Regions from separate parts of the Metabacillus sp. RB-C-LZQ-3-1 genome, predicted to be linked through region 1. Evidence: riboswitches for the same ligand, from Rfam matches in the RefSeq annotation. Region 1 holds a riboswitch; each other region holds the start of a gene.
What was found. A riboswitch is a leader RNA that binds a small molecule or an ion and turns the genes downstream of it on or off. The one in region 1 is predicted to bind S-adenosylmethionine.
Positions count from the first base shown of each region.

Region 2: another riboswitch for S-adenosylmethionine. It lies ahead of metE (5-methyltetrahydropteroyltriglutamate--homocysteine S-methyltransferase); the one in region 1 lies ahead of AC4GZ8_RS02115 (5-methyltetrahydropteroyltriglutamate--homocysteine S-methyltransferase).
Region 3: another riboswitch for S-adenosylmethionine. It lies ahead of AC4GZ8_RS24600 (methionine ABC transporter ATP-binding protein); the one in region 1 lies ahead of AC4GZ8_RS02115 (5-methyltetrahydropteroyltriglutamate--homocysteine S-methyltransferase).
Region 4: another riboswitch for S-adenosylmethionine. It lies ahead of mtnK (S-methyl-5-thioribose kinase); the one in region 1 lies ahead of AC4GZ8_RS02115 (5-methyltetrahydropteroyltriglutamate--homocysteine S-methyltransferase).

Region 1 covers NZ_JBZFLI010000001.1:379,497-384,856, reverse strand. Annotated here, with positions in the region: gene AC4GZ8_RS02125 (TetR/AcrR family transcriptional regulator) at 1-490, shown strand, start outside; gene AC4GZ8_RS02120 (BH0509 family protein) at 783-929, shown strand; gene AC4GZ8_RS02115 (5-methyltetrahydropteroyltriglutamate--homocysteine S-methyltransferase) at 1,013-2,116, opposite strand; SAM riboswitch class I at 2,333-2,434, opposite strand; partial or broken gene AC4GZ8_RS02110 (helix-turn-helix domain-containing protein) at 2,566-2,925, shown strand; gene gnd (phosphogluconate dehydrogenase (NAD(+)-dependent, decarboxylating)) at 2,980-3,876, opposite strand; gene AC4GZ8_RS02100 (sulfite exporter TauE/SafE family protein) at 4,048-4,860, opposite strand; gene AC4GZ8_RS02095 (hypothetical protein) at 4,875-5,156, opposite strand; gene AC4GZ8_RS02090 (cupin domain-containing protein) at 5,312-5,360, opposite strand, start outside.
Region 2 covers NZ_JBZFLI010000002.1:141,652-147,011, reverse strand. Annotated here, with positions in the region: gene metE (5-methyltetrahydropteroyltriglutamate--homocysteine S-methyltransferase) at 1-1,601, opposite strand, end outside; cobalamin riboswitch at 1,760-1,949, opposite strand; SAM riboswitch class I at 2,026-2,137, opposite strand; gene AC4GZ8_RS04090 (alpha-glucosidase/alpha-galactosidase) at 2,351-3,862, opposite strand; gene AC4GZ8_RS04085 (AraC family transcriptional regulator) at 4,040-4,939, opposite strand; gene AC4GZ8_RS04080 (NAD(P)-dependent alcohol dehydrogenase) at 4,980-5,360, opposite strand, start outside.
Region 3 covers NZ_JBZFLI010000029.1:364-5,723, forward strand. Annotated here, with positions in the region: gene AC4GZ8_RS24590 (MetQ/NlpA family ABC transporter substrate-binding protein) at 1-532, opposite strand, end outside; gene AC4GZ8_RS24595 (methionine ABC transporter permease) at 545-1,213, opposite strand; gene AC4GZ8_RS24600 (methionine ABC transporter ATP-binding protein) at 1,206-2,231, opposite strand; SAM riboswitch class I at 2,429-2,534, opposite strand; gene AC4GZ8_RS24605 (O-acetylhomoserine aminocarboxypropyltransferase/cysteine synthase family protein) at 2,742-4,055, opposite strand; gene AC4GZ8_RS24610 (SCP2 sterol-binding domain-containing protein) at 4,194-4,511, opposite strand; gene AC4GZ8_RS24615 (thioredoxin family protein) at 4,642-4,947, opposite strand; gene AC4GZ8_RS24620 (toprim domain-containing protein) at 4,971-5,318, opposite strand.
Region 4 covers NZ_JBZFLI010000006.1:163,512-168,871, forward strand. Annotated here, with positions in the region: gene AC4GZ8_RS11850 (methylated-DNA--[protein]-cysteine S-methyltransferase) at 1-366, shown strand, start outside; gene mtnA (S-methyl-5-thioribose-1-phosphate isomerase) at 684-1,736, opposite strand; gene mtnK (S-methyl-5-thioribose kinase) at 1,769-2,971, opposite strand; SAM riboswitch class I at 3,069-3,214, opposite strand; gene AC4GZ8_RS11865 (carbon-nitrogen family hydrolase) at 3,509-4,435, opposite strand; gene AC4GZ8_RS11870 (pyridoxal phosphate-dependent aminotransferase) at 4,399-5,360, shown strand, end outside.

The DNA.
Region 1 (5,360 bases):
AAAGCAGATTTCTACCATTACAGTTAAGGAGATTTGTGAACAAGCTGATATTAATCGATCTACGTTTTATTCCCATTACACCGATCAATTTGATCTTCTTGACAAAATCGAAAACGAAATTATTAACGATATGACCGGCTATCTAAGCCAATGTAACTTTGAAAAAGATGAAGATGATCGCCAGATGATCGAAAAGTTGTTAGAATACTTCGCTTCTAAGCATGAAGTATGCCAAACTCTCCTCAACGAAAATATAGACACGACATTTCAAAAGAAAGTAATGATTTTTGCCCAGGATTTCTTTATGAAAAACTTTAAAACTGATAAACATATGAGTGACGATCTCTCTGAGTATTTAAGCACATTCATTATAAGCGGGAGCATTTATGCAACCAAGACATGGCTTAACAATGGAATGGATAAATCACCAAAGGAAATGGCTGAAATCATTAATGATCTTATTAAATATGGACTTTATGGGATGAAATGATTGTTTTATTAATTGGAGAGAATTTATCAAAATTCGCCTTGGTAAAAAGCCAAAGGCGATTTTTTATATGACCATAAAATCGCCATTATTTTTTACCGAAAGACAAGTTTTTTTAATATATCCACAGTTGTCTTTAACGATAAATAACAATTCTATATTAGTTTTCGAAAAATCATATCAAATTGATATTTGTTTTATCTCAATTTGAGATATATAATAAAATCAAGAAGTTAAAGAAAGCGTTTACAACAATAGATTTATTCTTGGTTTTCATACATAAGGAGGATTTAAAATGAGCAAAGTAGCCAGAGATTCAAAAGTGAAAAATTTATTAGACAAACAAAAATTCAGTGAAAAACAAATTTCAGAAATGTCAGATGCACAAATTGAATATTATCACTGGCTCTATTTTGAAGATTCTGTTTATGATTATATGTAAGTTCTAAATAGCTTTTAATATTACTATAAAATTGAATCATAATAAAGAAAGCGAACATCGAGTGGTGATGTTCGCTTTCTTTATTATCCCCAAATCTCTTTGGAAATATCTACGATATACTTTAACTTTTCCCATTGCTCTTCTTCTGTTAGGATATTTCCATGATGAGTAGAAGCAAAGCCACATTGTGGACTAATACATAATTGCTCTAATGGTACATATTTTGTTGCTTCTTCTACACGAGCTTTAATGTTTTCTTTATCCTCTAACTTACCATATTTCGATGTGAAAACACCAAGAACGACTTGAGGTCCTCCATTTGGGATGTGTTCTAAAGGCTTGAAATCTCCTGAACGATCATCATCATATTCTAAGAAAAATCCGTTTACCTTTTCCTTGGCAAATAATGTTGGAGCGATTTTAGCGTAGCTGCCTTCAAATGCCCAGGTTGAACGGTAATTACCACGGCAAAGATGAGTTGTGATAACGAGATCTTCTGGTTTATCTTCTAAAACTCCATTTACAACACGTAATGCTAAATCAATTAATTCTTCACGTGAATAGCCGCTATCATTGAATGGAATTTCAGGTGCATTCAGACCAGCAATGTACACATCGTCTAACTGTAAGTAACGACAGCCGGCATCATAAAATGCTTTAATTGCATCACGGTATGTTTGAATGACATCATTTGTGTAATCTTCAATGTCTGGATAAATGTCCAGATTACGGATACCGGCATTAAATAACTGATTTGGACTAGGAATTGTTTGTTTTGCAACTGCACGGTCCCCTACGATTTCTTTAAATTCAATAAACTCCTTAATATGTGGATGATCCGGGTTAAATGAAATTTTCCCAATAACACGAACATCGTATCTTTCCGTTTCTTCACCATTAAATTTAAATCCATGGCTTGGCACATAGCCCTCGACACCATATAGATGCTCTAAAAAGTCTGTATGCCAAAATCTGCGTCGAAACTCACCATCCGTAACTGCTTTTAATCCTACTTCGATTTGCTTGTCTACTACTTTTTTGATTTCCTCTGTTTCAATATCGTGTAATTGTTGAGCAGAAAGAATCCCCTCATGAAATTCCTTTCTTGCCCTATGAATTCTCTCTGGACGTAATAAACTTCCTACATGGTCTGCTCTAAATGGAGCTTTTACTAATGTTTTTGTCATAATAAATCTCTCTCCCTTAAAATATAGTTGAAATTAATACCTACAGCATAACCTTCTTATGTATATCGTTAACCTATCCATCTATGTAAACTAGGAAAAAAAGATAGATTAACACCCTATCGATTTAACTGTAGAGAATAACATCCCTCAAAAAAAATCAAAAACCCCTCTTCTAAAATAAGAAGAGGGGATCACCAACAACAATATACCTATCTCTTCTTATCTCTAGCAAAATGCTACTGGAATTGGCACAGTACCTTATAAAAGTCCGCTGCCGAGGCTTCAAAGGGCCAGTCCCTCCACCTCTCTTGATAAGAAATTATCAAACTATTAAGTTAATATAATCACTATACACCTTATAAAAGTAAATTGTCAAACATTTGAGGTTAATTTTTCCATACTAATATTTTTCCGTCCAACCACTTTTATAAATCATCAACCATTTATTAGGAAGCGAAACCTCTCGTATCAGAGACATTATTAACCATATCATGAATAACTTTGACCGCTCTCTTCGAATTGAGGAACTTGCCGAATTAGCAAATATGAGTGTTTCTTCGTTACATAGGCACTTTAAAGAGATCACTGCTATGAGACCGATTCAATTCCAATAGCAACTAAGACTACAGGAAGCAAGACGCCTATTATTATCCGAGTCAAAAGATGCTGCTGATGTCGCATTTCGAGTAGGTTACGAAAGTCCATCACAGTTCAGCCGTGAATATTCCCGTATGTTCGGCCTCCCGCCAAGAGAAGATATAAAACGTATAAGGGAGAAGTATGACCATAGGGTAAATGCAAAGTATTAAAAAAAGGTATACCATTACGTTGGTATACCGGGATTTGAATGTTTCTCATTTTTATTACTTCTTTTTTTCCACTGCATGTCCGCCAAACTCATTCCTTAATGCTGCAACCACCTTACCAGTAAACGTATCTGCTTCCAGAGAGCGATATCTCATCATTAATGATAGTGCAATAACAGGTGTTGCTGTTTGAAGATCGAGGGCCTCCTCTACAGTCCATTTTCCTTCACCGGAAGAGTGCATAACCCCTTTTATTTCATCTAATTTAGCATCTTTCGAGAATGCATTTTCGGTTAGTTCCATTAACCATGATCGAATGACAGAGCCATTACTCCATACTCTTGCGACTTTCTCATAGTCATAATCAAATTGACTTTTTTCAAGGACCTCGAATCCTTCCCCAATCGCTGCCATCATACCGTATTCAATACCATTGTGAACCATTTTTAAGAAATGGCCGCTACCTGATTTTCCTGTATATAAATATCCTTTTTCAACTGCGGTGTCACGGAAGATTGGTTCAACAATTTCCCAGGCATCCTTGTCCCCGCCGATCATATAGTTTGCTCCATTTCGAGCGCCTTCCATTCCGCCTGACGTCCCACAATCCAGGTAGCTAACACCTACTTCTTTAAACTCATCATATCGACGCATTGACTCTTTATAATGGGAATTTCCCGCTTCAATGACGATATCCCCGCTTGAGAGCAGTGGTTTCAAGTCATTAATAACCTGATCAACAACATTATGTGGGACCATGAACCATACAATTCTAGGGCTATCAAGTGATTGTACTAGTTCTTCTAAATTAGATGTACCTTGAGCTCCATATTGTTTAATCTCATCAACGGCTTGTTCATTAATATCAAACGCAACAACTTCATGGCCGTGGTCAATTAAATTTTTACTAATATTTAAACCCATCTTACCTAAACCGATTAAACCTACCTTCACTTTTTTCCCTCCTACTAAAGCTTTAACTGAGGTTTTTCATTTTCATATGTAAATTATTATTTTATAGTCTGTCCGTTCTTAATAGTATTTATCTATTTTTGTGATGTTTTGTATTGATATTAAAAAATCCTTTAAGGATAAGCCCTAAAGGAATTTAAAAACTTACAATATTTATACCCCTTGAAAAATCAACCGGATCCCTACCACAACTAAAATCAATCTTAAGATCAAAATAATTGTTCCATCTTTGAGTCGACGATTGACATAAGCCCCAAGCTTAGCACCAATCCAAGCTCCTGGTGCCAATCCCAATACCCATGGCCACTCGACATTACCAAGTTGAATATGTGCAATCGAACCAATAATCGATGATAAAAACACCATAAACATTGAAGTAGCTACTGCAACTGAAGCTGGGAATCGGAAAAATAGCAGCATTGCTGGTACCATAAGGGAACCTCCTCCTATTCCAAATAAACCAGACAATATCCCAACAAAAAAAGCGATCACAACCGCTAAAATAGGGTGAAAATATAATGCATGATGGACATCATGTTCATCTTCAAAATTTTGTACAGAACCTAGTTGCTTTGATTTAGGCTCCAAATATTTTTGAATACTTAACAGAATAGAAATGAGGATGATAAATAGACCAAAGCATATGTAAAAAAGATTCAGTTCGATTGCTTTATTTACAAGAGCTCCTACATAAGCTCCAGGCCCACTGCCAATAAAAAAGATCAACCCTGCTTTAAAATAGACCGCTTTTTGCCTCATGTACGCAATTGTTGAAGAAAGACCTGTCACAATTAAAATGATAATGGAAGTTCCAACCGCAAACTGTGGTGTTATTGGAGGTAAAAGGCTTGTATAATTTCCGATATATAATAAAGCCGGAACAATGATAATTCCGCCGCCAAGTCCCACAAGGCTTCCAAGCATTCCTCCTAACAAACCAATAATACATAATAATAGCCACAGCATATGTAATCTCCTTTTTATGATTTCGTCTTTTTCCCTACGATATAACCCATATAAAAAATAAACAGTGTATACCCGATGATCAGTAAAATCGATGTTGGGATTGATTGGACAAAATGAATAAGTTCCATATATATTTTCATTATTTGTGGAAGCAATTGATCAATTGTCGATAAATAGTAAATATGGACAATGAGCAAACCAATGATGATAAAAGAGGCGGGCCGAAGAATTTGGATGAAGGTTATTTCTTTTTTACGTTTTTTATTTTTAGTTGCCTTATTTCTAACGACAGACACGATCCTGCACCTCTTTCTATCTTTCTATTGACTTTAGTATGAAGGAATTGTTATAGCTATGGCAAGATAAAAAACACTAATCCTTTTTACAAAAAGACACTAAAAAGAAAAAAGCGGTTCTTTATAAGAAGAAACGCAAGTGAGCACACTTTCTTTTATTCACAAAAACGATTATCAAATATCTGTCTGTTGTTTTCTTCGGCT
Region 2 (5,360 bases), on a different contig from region 1:
AAATCTACATCACCGTAGATAAGCGGGGGTTTCACACATCGTGAGCCATATGATTGCACCCATCCAAATTTTGTAAATTGAAACCCAGCTAGCTTTTCACCAAAGTATTCCACCATATCTGTTCGTTCGAATTCTCCATGGACAAAAACATCTAAGTCCAGTTCTTCCTGAATTTCGATCCATTTTTTAATCTCTGCTTTAATGTATTCCTCATATTCCACATCGGTTAACTCACCTTTCCGCCACTTTAGACGATGGTTTCTTACTTCTTTTGTCTGCGGGAAGCTACCAATTGTTGTCGTTGGAAGGAGGGGTAATCGAAAAGTCTTTTTTTGAATCTCCTGACGAACAGAAAAATCAGCTTTCCGCTCCGCTTTATATAAATGAATATTTCTTGTAGCATCCTGAACTTCTGCGTTGTTTCGAAATGTTGATTTGTTTAATGCTTGAATAGCTGATGTGCTTGAGTCGATCTCTTTTTGTACAGTTTCAATTCCATGATTCATTCCTTTTGTCAGTAGAACAACTTCATTTATTTTTTCATCAGCAAAAGATAATGCATTTTTCAGAACTTTATCTAGTGTTTCTTCATTAGTTACTGTGACTGGAACATGTAACAAACTTGATGATGGTTGTAAGATTAAACGATCCCTTGAAACAAACTCCGATAATTCTGTAATGAGTGAAATCTTTTCTTCAAGATTGCATCTCCATATGTTACGTCCATTGATCACTCCTGCTGCTAACACCTTATCTGAAGGAAAACCATATTGGTTTATTGCAGAGAGATGATATCCTCCATCATGAACGAAATCTAGCCCAATCCCCTGAACTGGCAGAGAGCATACCTCTTTAAAATAATCAATTCGGTCAAAATATGTTTGCAAAATCACCTTTACATTTGGTGCTGCTTCATGTAACTGTTGATAGACTTCTTGGAATAGTTCAACTTCAACGTCCGTAATAGTTGTAGATAAAATCGGTTCATCGATTTGAACCCACCTTACACCTTCTGATTGTAATTGCTGTAAAATGTCAGCATAAATTGTGACAAATTTTTTGACCAATAAATGAAATTCAGACTTCTTATATCCTTTTGAAAGCTTTACAAAGGTAACAGGACCTAAGATTACTGGTTTTCCTTCTATTTCAAGCTTTTGTTTTGCTTCTTTATAATATTGGAGAGGACGGTTTTCAACAAGTTGAGGTTCGACATCATATAATTCCGGAACAATGTAATGATAATTTGTGTTAAACCATTTTGTCATTTCACAAGCAACCGCATCTTTATTCCCTCTTGCCATATCAAAATATGTCTCGATTGAAACAGGTCCGCCATGATAATCAAAACGCTTTGGTACTAGACCAAACATAACTGCTGTATCAAGTACATGATCATATAAACTAAAATCACCAACTGGAATTAGATCAATTCCTTGTTCTTTTTGCTTCTTAAGATGTTGAAGTCGGATCTCTTCCATTTGCTTTAAAAATTTGTCTTGATCAAGATTGCCTGCCCAATATTGTTCAAGCACTTTTTTCCATTCGCGTTTTTCCCCAATACGTGGATAGCCTAAGTTTGAACTTTTTATTTGTGTCATTATCTTCCTACACTCCTCTAATCTTTATTTTTTGTCCCAAACTAAAAAATCTCTCTTTTCAAATTAGAAAAGAGAGATTCATACGCATAGCTAACTAGAGTTGAGACATTCTGGCTTTCTCAACACGTATTCCTCACTCCTCCCTATACATCCGTAGGTACAAGCGCATATAACAGGCAGGTCTCCTGACTTAGGTTCATTGCTTCTTATCCCTTCCCATTCCATTTTGAAATAGTGGTAATTGATAAGTTGCTCCTCATTACAGTGGCGGGACCGTGCCGGATTTTCACCGGGCTTCCCTTTTAAGCTATGATCGAATCACACAGCACCTGATACATTTGATATGTAATTTTTAAGATGATGTTCTAAAAGCAAAAAAGACCTCTCTTTATCATAAATAGAGAGGTCTTCATCTTGAAATCCCCTCTTATCTGTCAAAGCAATAACTTTGCAGGAATTAGCACCTTTTCAACAAATTATCGTTGAATGGTTGCCGGGCTTCATCGGGCCAGTCCCTCCACCTCTCTGAATAAGAGTTTTTAGATAATTATTTATGTTTTGAATTTAATAGTCATCTTAGCATGAGAAATGAAAACTGTCAAAAAGAATTTTTAAAGTAGGGTGTTTTCGTAGGATAATGTGGCAAAGAAAGATGATAGATTACTAAATTTATTAAACAAAGAAATCTAAGAATTACAGTTGTTTAAATGCAAAAAACCTGCTAGATCATTGATCTAACAGGTGAACGATTATAATTCTCCTACCGAAGAGGGACGTACCTTTGCTTTATCTGCTGCACTCGCATTCTTGTTTGCATCTTCTCTATTTTCAGCCATTTCTTCTACCGTTTTTACTTTTAACCGAGCTGCTCCTGTATAATTCTTTGTAGGTATCCGAGGTTGAGTATTTAGACGTTTTTTTGCTTCCAAGATCGCTTTTGAATATTGAGGCAACCATTTTTCCTGCGCAACTAACATTTCATCAGTCATTTGCCATATTTCTTTCGGATTACATACTGCACCAACTAGCGGATCCATCATCATCGCTTGACGTAAAAGCAGATCATCTCCCTTAACAGCAGCTTCTACCGCTAAACGCTGGACGGAAATGCTTACATTACAAACAGCAGCACATCCAAGAGGAAGATCTCCTACATGCGGCATATTTATTCCGTTTCGATCGACATACCCTGGTGCTTCAATAATCGCATCATCAGGAAGGTTAGAAATAATTCCATTATTCACAACATTAAAATGCCCGCGATAAACTCTTCCTGTTTCAAGACCTTCGATAATATATGAACCATGCTCTTCACTTCGGTTTTCCTGTTTATATGTAAGTGCAGGCTCCTTCATCCAATTCGGAAAATCTGATTCAAACCAATTCCTTCCCTCTGTGCAGACACGTAAATATCCACCTGTTTCCCCGTTTATCCATGAACCTAAATCAATCCATTCATTTATCTCATCTGGGCGTTTACGATACCAAGGGACATATTCACTTAAGTGTCCATTAGATTCAGTAGAGTAATAGCCAAATCTCTTTAGCATGTCAATTCTCACTTTTTCTGTTTTACTAAACTCAGGATGTTGTTCAAAAGCCTCCAGTATCTGACCTGTTAGATCCTCTCCCTTATGTTTCACACTAATATACCAAGTCTGATGATTGATACCAGCGCAAATAATATCAATTTCCTCTTTTTTATATCCTAAAGCTTCTGCAATTTGCCGATGTCCTCCTTGAACTCCATGACAAAGTCCGATTGTCCGAACACCACCATATGTATTGCAGGCCCAGGTTATCATAGCCATTGGATTGGCATAATTTAATAATAGACAATCTTTCTCTGCTACTTCTCTAATATCCTTACAAATCTCTAACATCTCTGCAATGCCACGTTGACCATACATAATTCCACCGGCACACAATGTATCTCCAACACACTGATCAATTCCATACTTTAGAGGTATGTCGACATCTTGCCGAAATGCCTCGAGTCCTCCGATTCTTACTACTGAAAAGATATATCTAGATCCTCTTAATGCTTCCCTGCGATTTGTAGTTGAGTGAATATTAATTTCCAATCCATTTTCATCAATATCTCTTTGACATAACTCTGTAACCATTTTAAGATTTGAGGCATTAATATCTGTAAATGATACTTCAATTTCTTGAAACTCAGGAACAGTTAACAAATCCCTTAAAAGTCCTCTAGTAAAACCAATACTTCCTGCCCCGATAAAAGAAATTTTAAATGACATGTATGATTACTCCCCCTTGCATCATTCTTAAAATCATTTTATCAACAGTTAATTGATTACGTTTGCAAGATTATAACTTTCTTCTAAAATTAGGTGTCAAAAATCCTAACTTATTTAAAAATCACCACCTGAACTAATCAAATAAAAAACAGGACAATTTATCAGATTATCCTGTTTTTAGCCATTAAATTTTTCTATCGATTTTTTCACTAATTTTCTGTATCCATTAGGAGTTTGGCCAGTGTATTTTTTAAATAACATACTAAAATATTGACGACTATTAACACCAATATATTGTGATATCTCGATCACTGGTATCTCTGTTTCTTTTAATAGCATTTTAGCTTTTTGGATTCTTAACTTAGTTAAATAATCCATAATGGTACAATTCATTTGCTGTTTAAATATACGATGTAGATATCCTGAATGTAAGCTAACCGCTAGGGCCACATCTTTCACTTGAATATCCCGATCATAATTTTGATGAAGATAATCAACTGCTTTTTTCACATATATATTAAATTGCAGATGTTGTTTGGACCGATCAGTTTCATCCTTTTGAACAATCATTCTAGCAAGTTGTATTAAAAGCTGGCAAAATAATAAATACATCATAGGTTCTTGAGAGGATTCTCTTTTATCAAGTTCTAAAACTAAATTTTTTAAAGAATGATAAATCTCATTTGGATCTTTAACCACCACATATGGCCGCTTTAATCGTAAGAATCGATCTAAGATAACGGAGTGTTCCGTTAACTCCTTAATCGATGGAAAGCTTCCGTTTTTCGGAACAAAAGTAAACTCGATGTTCAACATCCGACAGGGACTACCTTTCTCAACAAGCAAACGATGTGGAACGTTTGAATCTAATAAGATTACGTCTCCCTTTTTCATTTGAATCATTTCATGTTCCGCTTCTACAACACATTGACCACTAATCACATACATGATTTCTACTTCATTATGAGTATGAAAATCCATGTAATGACTTTCCCATTGCTTAAAATAATATGCATTTACTGTTGGATGATAGTGATTTGTGAGTAGTTCATGCTTATAAAGACTATAGCTGCTCATCAGTCCTCCAGATTCATTCAGAACTTATTTCTTAAAAATATTATTCCTCTAACAAACCATTTGGATATACGATTACTTTTAGACTTTCCTTTTTATTTAATCTAGCTCTCTCCATCGCCTCTTTTGTTTGGTCAAGAGTGTATCGATCCGTAATTAAGCTATTTAAATTGTAATTTTGAGTAGCTAAAAACTCTATCCCTTGAGCATACGTATTTGAATATCTAAATATTCCAAAAATATCCAACTCATAGTCAGCAATAAGTGGTACATTAAGAGCAATTTCATCTTGTGGAGGTAATCCAACAATTGCCAGCTTTCCACCTCTTTTTAGAGATTTTAGAGCTGATTGCAATGCCTTTGGATTTCCTGCTGTCTCAAACGCAACATCGACACCTTTTCCACCTGTAATGATCGCAATTTC
Region 3 (5,360 bases), on a different contig from region 1:
CTTTTGTAGCATTGATTTTTTCGATATCAGGATTTAATTTAATTAGCCCTTTTTCTTCAAGTAGTGCTAATACACGTCCCATTTCAGCAACGTTATTACTCATGATAATTTTCGCACCTTCAGGGAGATCCTCAAGAGCTTTATATTCTTTAGAGTAAATACCGAATGGTTCAATATGGATTGCTCCAACATTTTCTAATTCAAAGCCATTTTCCTTGATTGCATTTTCTAAATAAGGTACATGCTGGAAGTAGTTTGCATCAAGATCACCCTCTGCAAGTGCAGGATTAATTAATGGATAATCAGAGAACTCTTCAATCTCTAACTCAATACCTTTTTCTTCTAACAATGGTTTTGCTTCTTCTAAGATTTCAGCATGTGGAACTGTTGTAGCCCCGACTTTTAGAACTTTGGTTTCCTGTTCAGTGTTACCCTCGGTTGTTTCTTGAGTTGCATTATCTTCACCGCCACCACAAGCAACTAATAGGACAGCAAAAATCGTAAATACAATGGATAATAAGGATTTTTTCATTGTGTTTTCCTCCTAACGTTTATCTATAGCCTTGACTAATATATCTCCAATAAATTGGATAATAAATACAATAATTAAGATAAAGATTGTCGCAACAATCGTAACTTCAAAGTTATTACGTTGGAATCCTTCACGATAAGCGAGGTCACCTAATCCGCCGGCTCCAACAACTCCTGCCATTGCCGTATACCCTACCAACGCAATAGCCGTAACAGTGATACCAGATACTAACGCTGGAAGGGATTCTGGTAAAAGGACCTTCCACATAATAGTAGATGTTTTTGCCCCCATAGACTTGGCTGCTTCAATGACTCCTTTATCCACTTCCCTTAAAGCCAGTTCTACCATTCTCGCATAGAAAGGAGCTGCCCCAATGATTAATGCTGGAAGAGCGGCATTTGCACCAAGGATTGAACCAACAACAATTTTTGTGAAAGGTAAAAGTAAAATAACTAAAATAATAAATGGGATTGAACGGAAAATATTAACGATTCCAGATAGAATCGTATTAAAAACACTGTTACCCCATATATTACCCTTTGATGTTAAAAATAAAAGAAGCCCTAGAATAATTCCGATGAAAAAGGTCGCGATAACAGAAATACCTGTCATATAAGTTGTTTCATATGTTGCTTCCCATACCTTTTCCCACTTCACGTTTGGAAGAAACTGTTCAAGCATTTGCCAGCACCTCCACTTCAACTTGTTGCTCTTTAATAAATGCTACAGTACGGTTGATTTCTTCTTCGTCTCCATCTACATGTAAAAATAATGACCCATATGATCCATTTTGGGTTTGTGAAATTTTCCCTTGAAGAATATTTACTTCGATTTCAAAGTTTCTAATAATATTAGTAATTAACGGTCTTTCTGCTCCCTCACCAACAAAAGTGAGCTGCAGTATTTTTCCTGAATCATATGACTTTAATAAGTGCTCGACTGCTTCTTTCGTCTCATCAGGTTCTGATATCTGTTTAACAAAGGTTCTTGTAATTGGTTTTTGTGGGTTTTTGAAAACATCTAAAACATTACCTTGTTCCACAACCTCGCCATTTTCCATAACTGCAACTCGATGACAAATCTTACGGATGACATGCATTTCGTGGGTAATAAGAACTATAGTTAAGCCCAGACGCTTATTAATATCAACTAGTAAGTCTAAGATAGAATCCGTCGTTTGAGGATCCAAAGCAGACGTAGCTTCATCACATAATAAAACTTTTGGGTTATTTGCTAAAGCTCTTGCAATTCCTACACGTTGCTTCTGCCCTCCACTTAATTGTGACGGATAAGCATTTTCACGTCCCTCTAAACCAACAAGCTTTATTAACTCATCTACACGCTTCAATCGTTCAGCTTTTTTCACACCAGCAATTTCTAGCGGAAATGCAATATTTTCTCGGACAGTTCTTGACCATAATAAATTAAAATGCTGAAATATCATACTAATTTCTAAACGTGCTTTTCGAAGATTGGCACCTGAAATCGAATCGATTCTGCTTTCAGCTACTTTTACTTCACCACTCGTCGGCTTCTCCAGCCCATTTAATAAACGTATTAATGAACTTTTACCCGCACCGCTATATCCGATAATTCCGAAGATTTCACCCTTCTCAATGTTTAGATTCACATTATTAACTGCTTTAACTTGGCCTGATTTTGTTTCATATATTTTATTAACATTTGATAATGTTATCATCTTGTCACCTTCTTTCTTAATTACTTAAAATTTAGGTTAAGTATTTGAAAAACTTATGAGAAAAACTTTGCTTATCACCAAGTCCTCTTGGCGAATCCCATCGTTTTTCTTATACTATCATTCATATATTTTCATAATTCTGATAGTATTAAAAAACCTTTCTACCAAATGAGCAGAAAGGCGCGAAAGAATCCTTTCTCTCATCTCTCAAAGCATCTGCTTTGCGTGAATTGGCACCATTTCAACAATGTTGATGGTTGCCGGGCTTCGTCGGGCACTTCCCTCCACCTCTCTTGATAAGAGTTTCATCTATTATATTAAGTCATTCAGTATAGGTCGAATTTTAAATACGAGTGTGATTGTATCATGTGTTGAAAATTGGTGTCAATTAAAAATAAGTTATTATAAAATTTGAAAAATTCAGCTTTATAACAAGTTTTTTATAAAAACAAACAAATTCTAAGCAAAAAAAATAGGATGACACAAATTTTATCATCCTATTAGTTAAATTCACATATTTACTTGTTCAAAGCTTCTTATGCCTGTGGTTTTATCAATTGCTTGTTCAAGATCCTCAATTAGATCATCAATATGTTCAATTCCAACAGATAATCGAATCAGATCTTCTGTAACTCCTGATTTTTTCAAATCCTCATCACTTAACTGCTGATGTGTTGTACTTGCCGGATGAATAATTAAACTTTTTGCATCCCCCACATTTGCCACATGTGACCACAATTCTACTGAATTTATTAATGAAGCCCCTGCTTTTCTGCCACCTTTAATACCAAAAACGATGATAGACCCTGCGCCTTTTGGAAGATATTTTGCAGCCAACTCTCTTCCAGGATGGTTCTGGTTTTCAGGATATAAAACCCATTCAACAGCTGGGTGATTATCTAGATATTCGACCATTTTTCTTGCGTTTGATACATGCTCTTTCATTCGAACATGGAGAGTTTCTAGACCTAGAGTAAATTGAAATGCATTATATGGACTAATAGCAGGTCCCATATCTCTCAACAACTGAACTCTCGCCTTAACGATGAACGCTTGGGCACCTAATGCTTCAGCATATACTATATCATGATAGCTTGGATCTGGTGTTATAAATCCAGGAAACTTAGAGTTATTCCAATCAAACTTCCCTCCATCTACTATTACACCACCTAGTGTTGTCCCATTACCTAACAACCATTTTGTGGCGGAATGGACAACAATATCAGCTCCGTGTTCAATTGGCTTACAAAGGTAAGGTGTGGCAAACGTGTTATCAACAATTAACGGAATCCCTGCTTCATGAGCAATCTCTGCTACAGCTTCGATATCAAGTACATCTAAGCTTGGATTTCCGATCGTCTCAGCAAAAATTGCTTTCGTTCTTGGAGTAATGGCAGCTCGAAAATTTTCTGGGTTTTTGGGATCTACAAAAGTTGTTTTAATTCCATATTTAGGTAAAGTTGCAGCAAATAAATTATATGTTCCACCATATAAAGTTGAGGCCGATACAATTTCATCACCGGTACCTGCGAGATTTAACACCGACAATGTAATCGCTGCCATTCCACTTGCTACGGCTAAACTGCCAACTCCTCCCTCAAGCTGGGCGATTCTTTCCTCAAAAACAGTTGCAGTAGGATTATGTATTCTTGTGTAAATATAACCAGGCTCTTTCAATCCAAATAAGTTAGCCGCATGTTCAGTATTATCAAAAACATAAGCGTTAGATTGATAAATTGGTACAGACCTTGCACCTGTCATTTCATCTTTTTTAAGTCCACCGTGAATTGTTAATGTTTCTTGCCGATATTGCTTGTCACTCATCTTTGTTCCTCCCCTATAGTACAGCTCTGAATTGTCTACAAGTAGGTGTAAACACATGATGAAGGATTCTTTTTTTTAGACTAATTTCATTGTAATCGGTTAAACTCTATTACGACAAGCCTTCTATCAATAAGTTTTTTAAATTAATTTAAAGAGTGCTTCAATCTTTAGAAAATCACGATATGACCCTTTTATTGAAATACTTCCAAGTGAAATTAATTGCTTTAAGCTAATTTTATTTTGTACCATATCCTCTAAATCCTGCTCTTCTCCCTCAATAAGAAAATCTACCTTTGTTGGAGGAACAGCTAACAAACTTGACCCATTTGAAGATAGTTCAAGATAATAGCTTGACTTATGTTTAGCCCTAATTTCAACTACTAGAACTCTATTTATTAAGATTGGTTTTATAAATTCTGCTTTATTTATGCCAGTGATAAAATCAGAAATTAACATAAAAAAATCCTCCCGCTATCAATAAGTTACTTACTAACTTCATTGATTATCGGAAGAATCCTTTAAATAAAACTCGACAGTTTCTGCCCTTGCTTAGAGAATTTCACTATTTCCCAAGAAATATGTCAGTTTATCTATTATATTGTTTTAAAAGGTCGTAAAGATGTCCTACCGACTGAAACGCATATACCCTTTCCCTTATTTTCCCGTCTTCAAAAATAAGCAAACATGGTACACTTTCTATTCCTAATTCTTTCGCATCTTCTGGATAATAATTCAAATTTAAGGAAAAAATATCCAGATTTGGCAGTAACTCATCTACAACAGTCAGCATTTTTTTAGCTACCTGACAAGTACCGCACATTGGGGTAAATAAGTATATTACTTTAATACCTTTATTCGGTATCATTAGCTCTTTTTCTTTCCACTCAATCATAACTCTAATTTTTTTGCACCCTTCTAAAGAAATTTAGCATTTACATCTATATTAGCACTAAGTAAAACTGATGCAACATGATGATCAGGTGCTGTTGCAACCTCACGGTAAGCCCGGTCAATATAGAGGTGGGATGCCTCTGGAAATTCTCGTTTGAATTGTTTGCGTAACCGGTCACCAGCATCATCAGAATCAACTAAAATATACACATCTTTTAGAAATAGCTCATCAATTAATTCATCCATTTTCGTCAAGCTAATGGTACCATTTGTACAGATGATTTCAATTGGTTCACATATTACATTTAATACTTTCTTTTTATCTGATTTTCCTTCAACAATTATTACTTTTTCAACCTCAACTAACGACATAACCATCACCTATTTTTAAAGTAAAAAGTCTTTTCTATAACG
Region 4 (5,360 bases), on a different contig from region 1:
CATGAAAAGCGATGTAATGTATTACAGAATGCGATCAGACAATTACATGAGTACTTTCATGAAGGGAGAAAAGAATTTGATTTACCATTGGAGCTTATTGGAACAGACTTTCAAAAAAGGATCTGGGATAAACTAAGAGATATTCCTTTTGGGAAGGTTTGCAGCTACCAAGATATAGCGATTGGTATCGGTCAAAAAAATGCCGTTCGAGCAATTGGACAAGCAAATAAAGCAAATAAACTTCCTATTTTGATTCCATGTCACCGAGTCATTGGTAAAAACAAAAAGTTAACGGGATATGCTGGGACAAAAACCGAGTTAAAAGCTATTTTGCTAACTCATGAAAAGGTATTATTTCAAGAGTAACTCATGACTTGTCACATTATTGACTTCGTAACATATTATGTCATTAAGAGAAAAAAGTTGCGTAAGGTAAAGAAAGGGGCAAGTCATATGTTTTGGCCAAACAAACGTTATCAAAAAGTGTATTTTTATTCTATTCTGTTGTCAAAGCTACACGTCTTAACAGAGCAAGAAAAAAGCAATCTTCTTCAAAAAAATCCCGAAAACTGATTGTAAGATAATCAAAAAGAACAAAGTGGCACGAGACAGGAGTGAACACTTTGTTCTTTTTATCTTATTTTAGAATTGTTAGGACTTCGCAACAAACTTTCACTTACTAGTTACTTTTGGAATAATGTTGAAATACTTTTCGTATAATCACCAGTTAAAATACCTTTTTCAGTAATAATCCCAGCAATTAATTCATTCGGTGTGACGTCGAATGCTGGATTAAATACTTTTACACCTTCTGGGGCTACTTGAACTCCATGAATATGCGTAATTTCTTCTGAGTGACGTTCTTCAATTGGTATTTGATTTCCGTCTGTAATGGCTATGTCGAACGTTGATAATGGTGCTGCTACATAGAACGGAATGTTAAAGGCTTTTGCGAGTAGTGCAAGATTAAAGGTTCCAATTTTATTTGCTGTATCACCATTAGCAGCAATTCGATCAGCACCAACGATCATTGCAGAGATGTTCTTTGATTTAATAGTGTGTGCCGCCATATTATCCGTAATTAATGTGACATCAACACCTGCTTGCATCAGCTCCCATGTGGTGAGGCGAGCTCCTTGAAGAACAGGTCTGGTTTCACATGCAAATACACTTAAATGTATATTCTTTTCCTTTGCAAGATAAAAAGGTGCGAGAGCTGTTCCATATTTAGCGGTTGCAATAGAACCTGCATTACAAATCGTCATAATTCGATCTCCATCTTTAAAAACAGATAGAGCATGTTCACCAATTGATTGGCATACTTGTTCATCTTCAGCTTCAATTGCTTTTGCCTCGCTTAGGAGTGTTGCCTTTGCCTTATCAATATCTGTTACTTCTTTAACACTATTCATCAATCGATCTAATGCCCAAAAAAGGTTTACAGCTGTTGGTCTTGAACTAGCTAGATAATTACGATGTTTTTCTAGATTACGAAGAAAACCTTCATAAGTATGTGAAGAATCAAGCTTAGCTGCTAATGCTAAACCATATGCTGCAGTAATGCCGATTGCAGGAGCTCCTCTAACCTTTAAAGACTGAATAGCTTCCCAAACATCTTCAACTGTTTTTAGTTCGAGGTATTCAGTAACCTTAGGGATTTTTTGTTGATTTAATAATGAAATATACTCACCCTTCCAAAGAACAGAACGAGGTATAACGAAATTTTGTGCAGTCATTTTTATAAAAACTCCTTTAGTTTGCTATTTCATTAGTTGACTTGTACGGCGGTTTGTTTAACATATTCTTTAAATTGCTTTGGAGATGTAATCGATTTTCGGTTTTTGATTAATTCACTTCCTAAAGAGAGAGCAACCTGCTTTGTTGCAATTCTTCTTTCACGTGGTTCGATTGTATCTAAGTCAGCAACATGTGCTAATCCGATTGTACGACGAATAATTTCGCAACCGGCAAATCCAACGGCTTCTTCAAATATTTCAGTTAAAACATATTCTAAATAGCCATCTACTTTGGTGAAAATTTCAAGGGCATCTTTGTTCCATGCTAGAGAAAATTCTGCCACAAATACATTCCACGTTGTTTCAATATGGTTATAAATGACTTCTTGATTCTCTGGATCACGAGCTAGTGCATTAAAGAGAAGGTTAGCAAATACTTGCCCCACATCAAAACCAATAGGCCCAAAATAAGCAAACTCTGGATCAATAACTTTTGTTTCGTTTTCATCGGCAAAAATACTACCCGTATGTAGGTCACCATGAACGAGTGCTTCAGCCTTTGTTAGAAAAAGCTGCTTTAACTTTGCTACTTCTAATTTTAAGGCTTGATCTTCCCAAAGCTTTTCCACATCTTGTTGAAGTTCTGTCTCATATTCATTTGTTTCATGATCAAAGAAGGGATCTGTAAAGACAAGGTCTTCTGTTATTTTACATAGGTCAGGGTTAATGAATTGTTTGACCAAAGCTTTTTTATAATGTTGATTTACCCCATAATCAGATGTATAGAATAATGTTTTAGCTAAAAATTCTCCAATATGTTGAGATAAAAGTGGTAAGTCCTTACCTTCTATCAAAGCAGCTCGAGCGATTTGTAAGTGTGACAGATCTTCCATAATGGTGATGGCAAGGGATTCATCTGAATAAAACACTTTTGGTACATATTGTGGAACAAATTCTGCTTGCTTAAGAAGAGCATTTGTCTCGATTCTTGAACGATCTAACGTTAATGGCCAGCTTTCACCAACAACCTTTGCATACGGTAAAGCCTGTTTAATGATGATGCTTTCACCATTTTCATTATGTGTCACTTTAAAAACTAGGTTTAAATTCCCGTCCCCTATTTCATTACAAGTTAATTGACTGTTCTCATCAAAAAGCTGCAGCTTTTTTGCTAAAGCGATTGCTCCGTTTTCATTTAATGGTTCATAAGCTGAAGATTTTTTATTTGCGCACATTTGAATGACCTCCAAGTAATATTATGATTGGAGGCTTTTCTAAAATAAGAAAAGCCTCTTTCCAGATTGAAAGAGGCTTGAAGTCATAGCTTCGCACCTCTCATCTTTCAGAAAGTTTCCTTTCTGGTGGAATTAGCACCGTGCCCTACTGGTCATAGACCAGATTTATTTCATAACGGTTGAAATACGGTCGGTTGCTGCGGCGTCATTGGGCCAAGTCCCTCTGCCAACTCTTGATAAGAGATTATTTTTAAAAATAATAGATTTTTTTATTTTATTTAGGTTTTAATGCTTTCCTAGAAAAATATAACGCTTGATTAGCATATTATCAATGTTCCTAAGATTTTGTCAATAGAAAATCTATAGAATTGCCTAAATATTTGTGAATTTATTTGTGTGATCAAAATGTATTTAATTTAAGGGTAGTAGTAAAAAACCAATGTTTTGACTATAAGAAATTGAAGGTAAAGAACACCTTCTATTCCTGCTTCTCCTATACTTGTCGCCTAATACTAAGCTAAGCGCCTTCGCCATTTTCTAATAATATTCAGGAAGACGATCATCAAAGATTGGAATTTGACTGCGAACTTGCTTAACTAACTCAATATCCAATTCAGTTGATATCATGCCTGGATTTTCATCTGCCTCAGCTAGGATATTTCCCCAAGGGTCAATGATAATGGAATGTCCCGCAAATTCATTATTAGGATCAGTGCCTGCTCTATTGCATGCCACAACATAGCATTGGTTTTCTATCGCTCTTGAGAGTAGAAGTGTTTTCCAATGATGTAGACGGGGCATTGGCCATTCTGCTACAACAAATAACACTTCTGCACCTTGGGTTGTATGAGTACGAATCCACTCTGGGAAACGAATATCATAGCAAATAACACCCGCACTTTTTATTCCGCCAAGTTCAAATAGTCCTTTTTCACTTCCTGCTGTTAAGTAATGATGCTCGTCCATCAGTTTGAATAAATGAAGTTTGCTATATTCGTGGATAACTTGACCAGTATTGTCGACAATAAACATTGTATTTGTGACGTGACCTTCATTTTTTTTAGCAATGGAACCGCCAACGATGTGAACAGAATATTTTTGTGCAAGGCCGCTTAAAAACATTTTTGTTTTCTCACCATTTTGATCAGAAATTTCATCTAATCGTGTCAGATCATATCCTGTTGTCCATAGTTCTGGCAGAACGATCGTCGTTGATTTTTCCCGGTTTACAGCTAAGGCAATCTTCTCTTCAACTTGTTGGTAATTTAAGTCCGGATCACCGAATTTGATATCTAATTGAATACACGTAATGATAGGTTTCATTTGGTTCACACCTTCATTTTTAAAATTTTTTACTTTACAAGTTGTTACTAACAATATATGATTTGTGACTAGAATTTCAAGAATTTTTTGAGAAGGTGTCGAAAATGAAAATATTTGAACAATCGGAATTATTAAATACATTACCGAAGCAGTTTTTTGCGAGCCTTGTTGCAAAAGTGAATAACATAATTGAGCAAGGTCACGATGTCATTAATTTAGGTCAAGGGAATCCCGATCAGCCAACACCGGGACATATTGTTGAAGCAATGGAAAAAGCAGTAAAAAATCCAAACTATCATAAATATTCACCGTTTCGTGGCCAATCATTTTTGAAGGAAGCGGTCGCTACATTTTATAAAAGAGAATATGGAGTTAATATTGACCCACAGTCAGAAGTAGCCATTCTCTTTGGAGGAAAAGCAGGTCTAGTAGAAGTTCCGCAATGTTTGTTGAATCCAGGAGATGTTGTGCTTGTACCAGATCCTGGTTATCCTGATTATTGGTCTGGAGTGGAATTAGCTCGTGCAAAAATGGAACTCATGCCATTATTAGAGGAAAATCAATTTTTACCAGATTACGGAAGCCTGCAAAAAGAAGTGATCGATAAAGCGAAATTGATGTTTATTAATTATCCGAATAATCCTACTGGGGCAACGGCAACCGAAGAGTTTTTTGAAGAGACTGTTCAGTTTGCAGAAAAACACGATATTTGTGTTGTTCATGATTTCGCGTATGGCGCGATTGGATTTGACGGAAAAAGGCCGGTGAGCTTCTTGGAGACGAATGGAGCAAAAGATGTCGGAATTGAAATTTACACATTTTCAAAAACCTATAATATGGCAGGTTGGAGAATTGGGTTTGCTGTCGGTAATCCGTCTGTAATAGAGGCACTTAATTTGTTACAGGATCATATGTATGTGAGTGTATTTAGCGCAATCCAAGAAGCAGCTGCACATGCACTTTTAAGCCCGCAAACATGCGTTAAGGAACTAAATGCTATGTACGAGTCTAGACGAAATGCACTTATATCTGCTTGTCATGAAATTGGGTGGAAAGTAACTGCACC